Regions from separate parts of the Streptomyces sp. NPDC034103 genome, predicted to be linked through region 1. Evidence: riboswitches for the same ligand, from Rfam matches in the RefSeq annotation. Region 1 holds a riboswitch; the other holds the start of a gene.

Evidence for each region. A riboswitch is a leader RNA that binds a small molecule or an ion and turns the genes downstream of it on or off. The one in region 1 is predicted to bind S-adenosylmethionine.
Region 2: it holds a riboswitch for S-adenosylmethionine, as region 1 does, so the genes downstream of both, ACZ56U_RS34535 (aminotransferase class V-fold PLP-dependent enzyme) here and thrC (threonine synthase) in region 1, are expected to answer to the same signal.

Annotation. Positions count from the first base shown of each region.
Region 1 covers NZ_JBVISS010000007.1:429,011-431,399, forward strand. The annotation lists gene thrC (threonine synthase) at 1-1,215, opposite strand, end outside; SAM riboswitch class I at 1,233-1,388, opposite strand; gene ACZ56U_RS18305 (glucosyl-3-phosphoglycerate synthase) at 1,529-2,389, shown strand, end outside.
Region 2 covers NZ_JBVISS010000019.1:7,931-10,319, reverse strand. The annotation lists gene ACZ56U_RS34535 (aminotransferase class V-fold PLP-dependent enzyme) at 1-832, opposite strand, end outside; SAM riboswitch class IV at 976-1,092, opposite strand; gene trpD (anthranilate phosphoribosyltransferase) at 1,293-2,357, opposite strand.

The DNA.
Region 1 (2,389 bases):
CACCGCGTCCAGCGTCTTCAGTCCGTCGCCGGTGTTCAGGACGACGGTCGTCAGCGTCGGGTCCAGCAGCCCGCTGTCGATCAGCTTCTTCGTGACACCCACCGTCACGCCACCCGCCGTCTCGGCGAAGATGCCCTCGGTGCGCGCCAGCAGCTTGATCGCGTCGACGATCTGCTCGTCGGTGACGTCCTCCACCGCGCCGCCGGTCCGGCGCGCGATGTCGAGCACGTAGGGACCGTCGGCGGGGTTGCCGATGGCGAGGGACTTGGCGATGGTGTTCGGCTTCTGGGGACGGACGACGTCGTGGCCCGCCTTGTAGGCGACCGACACCGGCGAGCAGCCCTCGGCCTGGGCACCGAAGATCTTGTACGGCCGGTCCTCGACGAGCCCGAGCCTGATCAGCTCCTGGAGCCCCTTGTCGATCTTCGTCAGCTGCGAGCCGGAGGCGATCGGCACCACCAGCTGGTCGGGGAGCCGCCACCCCAGCTGCTCGCAGATCTCGTACGCCAGGGTCTTGGACCCCTCCGCGTAGTAGGGCCGCAGGTTGACGTTGACGAAGCCCCAGCCCTCGCCGGCCGGGTCGCCGATCAGCTCGGAGCAGAAGCGGTTCACGTCGTCGTAGTTGCCCTCGATGCCGACGAGCTCGCCGCCGTAGACCGCGGCCATGACGACCTTGCCCTGCTCCAGGTCGTGCGGGATGAACACGCAGGACCGGAAGCCGGCGCGGGCCGCGGCGGCGCCGACGGCACCGGCCAGGTTGCCCGTGGAGGAGCAGGACAGGGTGGTGAAACCGAAGGCGCGGGCGGCCTCCAGGGCCTGGGCGACGACACGGTCCTTGAAGGAGTGCGTCGGGTTGCCGGAGTCGTCCTTCACGTACAGGCCGCCGGTGACGCCGAGCTCGCGGGCCAGGTTGTCGGCCTTGACGAGCTGGGTCCAGCCGGGGTTGATGTTGGGCTTGTCGGCCACGTCCGCGGGGACGGGCAGCAGGGGCGCGTAACGCCAGATGTTCGCGGGTCCCGCTTCGATCCGCTTGCGGAGGTCCTCGGTGTCGTAGGCCGAGAAGTCATAGGCGATCTCGAGCGGGCCGAAACACTCCTCGCACGCGAAGACCGGGCCGAGGGGCACGCGGTGACCGCACTCGCGGCAGCTGAGAGCCGCGGCGGGGCCGAGGTCTACGGTGGTTTCGGTGGTGCTTGCAACAGTCTGCGCAGCCATGGAGGCGAGGCCCTTTCTCCTCATCTTCCTCACGACGCATCTCGCCGTGAGACGGATTTGGCACCTTCCCTAGTCGGGAGCCTCGCTGAGCGATCAACAGTGATCTACGAGAACCGACTGGAGGGTTGCCGGGGCTTCATCGGGCCGTATCCCTCTGCCCCTCTGGATGAGCGGTATGAAGTTGTGTGAACGGCGGGCCACCCTGGACATGCGATGGTCATCCGCGTTGTTCAAGACTGTAACCGACGACCAGGACAGTTGAGAGAGTCGTCCGAACCGCGAGATGGATCACACACGTTAGGAGCCGCGCACTGTGCTGAACGAAGTCGAGCGCTGGCTGACCACCCGGTCCTGGTCCCTGACCGATCGCCCGCTCCACCAGATCCTGGCGGCCAAGCAGCGCACGGGCCAGTCGGTCAGTGTGGTGCTGCCCGCGCTCAACGAGGAGGAGACGGTCGGTGACATCGTCTCCGTGATCCGCCACGACCTCGTGCTCCAGGTCCCCCTGGTCGACGAGATAGTCGTCGTCGACTCGGGCTCCACCGACCGTACGGCCGAGGTCGCCGCGGCGGCCGGCGCGACCGTGGTGCACCGGGACGAGATCCTGCCCCGGATCCCGGCCGTGCCCGGCAAGGGCGAGGTGCTGTGGCGGTCGCTGCTGGTGACCCGCGGCGACATCGTCTGCTTCATCGACGCCGACCTGAGGGAGTTCTCCTCCGGCTTCGTCTCCGGGATCGTGGGCCCGCTGCTCACCGACCCGGGTGTCGACCTCGTCAAGGGCATGTACGACCGCCCGCTCGGCGGCGCGGCGGGCCAGGGCGGCCGGGTCACCGAACTCATGGCCCGCCCGCTGCTGAACATGCACTGGCCGCAGCTGGCCGGCTTCGTGCAGCCGCTCGGCGGCGAGTACGCGGCCCGCCGCTCCCTGCTGGAGCGGCTGCCGTTCCCCGTCGGCTACGGCGTGGAGCTCGGCATGCTCGTGGACGCGCTGCACCTGGTGGGCCTGGACGCGCTGGCCCAGGTGGACGTGGGTGTCCGCAAGCACCGCCACCAGGACGGCCAGGCCCTCGGCCGGATGTCCGCCGCGATCTACCGCACGGCCCAGCTGCGCCTGGCCCGCGGCCACCTCATCCGCCCGGCCCTGACCCAGTTCGAGCGCGGCCAGGACGGCTTC
Region 2 (2,389 bases), on a different contig from region 1:
CGCTCTCGTGCCACTCCACGTCCACTCCCCCGTCCTCGCGCCGGGTGACCTTCCGGCTGGCGCCGCCGCCGGCGAGGTAGGGGTCGGCCGCGACGAGCCAGTCGGCGCGGCCGGCCAGGACACCGGAGCCGAAGGGCGCGTACAGCTTGTGCCCGGAGAAGGCGACCCAGTCGACGTCGAGGTCCTGGACCGACACCGGGTGGTGGGGGGCCAGCTGGGCGGCGTCCAGGACGATCCGGGCGCCGTGCGCGTGGGCGGCGGCGGCCAGCTCACGCACCGGCCACAGCTCGCCGGTGACGTTGGAGGCGCCGGTGACGCAGACGAGGGCCGGGCCGTGGGGGTCACGGGCGGCGAGGGCCTTCTCCAGGGTCTCGACGGCCTGGGCCGGGGTGCGCGGGGCGTCGAGGTAGCTGACCCGGGCGTCCTGCCAGGGCAGCAGGCTCGCGTGGTGCTCGGTCTCGAAGACGAAGACCTGGCAGTCGGCGGGGAGGGCCTGGGCCAGCAGGTTGAGGGAGTCCGTGGTGGAGCGGGTGAAGATCAGCTGGTCGTCGTCCCGGCAGTCCAGGAACTCCGCGACGGTCCGGCGGGCGTTCTCGAACAGGTCCGTCGAGAGCTGGGAGAGGTAGCCGGCTCCCCGGTGCACGCTGCCGTAGTACGGGGCGTAGGCCGCCACGTCGTCCCAGACCCGCTGGAGGGCGGGGGCGCTGGCCGCGTAGTCGAGGGCCGCGTAGGTGGTCTCGCCGCCCGTGACGAGCGGGACGGTGACATCACGCCCCAGAACGGGCAGCGGGGTGCAAAGCGTCTGGGCGGCGGCAGCGGTGGAGACAGACATGGGGAACTCCCGTGAGAGGGCATGCGGAAGGACGGCATGCGGGGAAAGGAAGAAGGGTGCGCGGAGGCGGGGCTCGGCGGCCCTATCGCATTCGCTTGCTCACGGAAGGCTCCTCGACGACCAGGACCCCTGGTTTCTCGAGGGGTCCGCGCTTGTCGTAGACCTCGCTGCCTACGACCTGGTCCTCACCCGGGGCACCCCGCCACGGACGGAGGGTTGCCGGACAGTCGGCCGGGGCCTCATGACTGTCACTCATGACCTGGTACAGGAAGATAGGGGAAGTGATCGCGGTCCCGCAACCGCTGTCCGCATGACGGAATCGAGGTCCCGCGCCCCCGAAGAGGCGCGGGGCCGTATCGATGTGCGGCTACCGCCGCGTGGGCGCGACCGGCGGCGCGACCGGCCACGACGGCGCCGCGAGCGACACGCGGTCCGGTCGCGGCACCACCCGGCGGAGCGCCTAGGCGTTGCTGGCCGCCACCCAGCGCTCCAGCGTCCGCTTGGCCGCGCCGGAGTCGATGGACTCGGCGGCCCTCGCCATGCCGGCCCGGATCTGGTCCACGAGCGGCGCCCCGGTCGGTGTCAACGCCACCAGCGCGGCAGCCGAGTTGAGCAGCACCGCGTCCCGCACCGCGCCGGTCTCACCGTCCAGCAGCCGTCGGGCGACCTCGGCGTTGAACGAGGCGTCCGCGCCCCGCAGCGCCTCCACCGGCACCAGGTCGAGACCGACGTCCCGTGGGTCGAAAGCCTCCTCGCGCACCGCGCCGTCGCGGACGACCCACACCCGTGACGTGGCCGTGGTCGTCAGCTCGTCGAGACCGTCGTCGCCGCGGAAGACCAGCGCGGAGGAACCGCGCTCGGCGAGCACCCCGGCGATGAGCCCCGCCATCCGGGTGTCGAAGCAGCCGACCGCCGAGGCGGTGACCCGGGCGGGGTTGGTCAGCGGGCCGAGGAGGTTGAACGAGGTCGGGATCCCCAGATCCCGCCGGACCCCGCCGACGAACCGCATCGACGGGTGGAACTTGGCCGCGAAGCAGAAGGTGATGCCGGCCTCGTCCACCACCTCGGCCACCCGCGCGGGCGACAGGTCCAGGTTGATGCCGAGCTTCTCCAGCACGTCGGACGAACCGCTCGCCGAGGAGGAGGCCCGGTTGCCGTGCTTGACGACCTTGGCCCCGGCGCCCGCGATCACGATGGCAGACATCGTGGAGATGTTGACCGTCTTCGCCCGGTCACCGCCGGTGCCGACGATGTCGACGGCGGGGCCGGGGATGTCCAGCGGCTGCGCGTGCGCGTACATCGCCTCCACGAGACCGGTGATCTCCTCGACCGTCTCGCCCTTGGCCCGCAGGGCCACCATGAAGCCCGCGATCTGGGCGTCCGTGGCCTCGCCGCTCATGAAGCGGTCCATGGCCCACGCCGTGTCACCGGCGGTCAGGTCCCGCCCGCCGAGCAGGGTGCTCAGTACCTCGGGCCAGGAACGGCCCGCCGCGGTGTCGCCTCCAGCGGGGGTCACAGCGCTCATCAGGCCGCTCCTGGTTGTCGTAGAACGTGGTG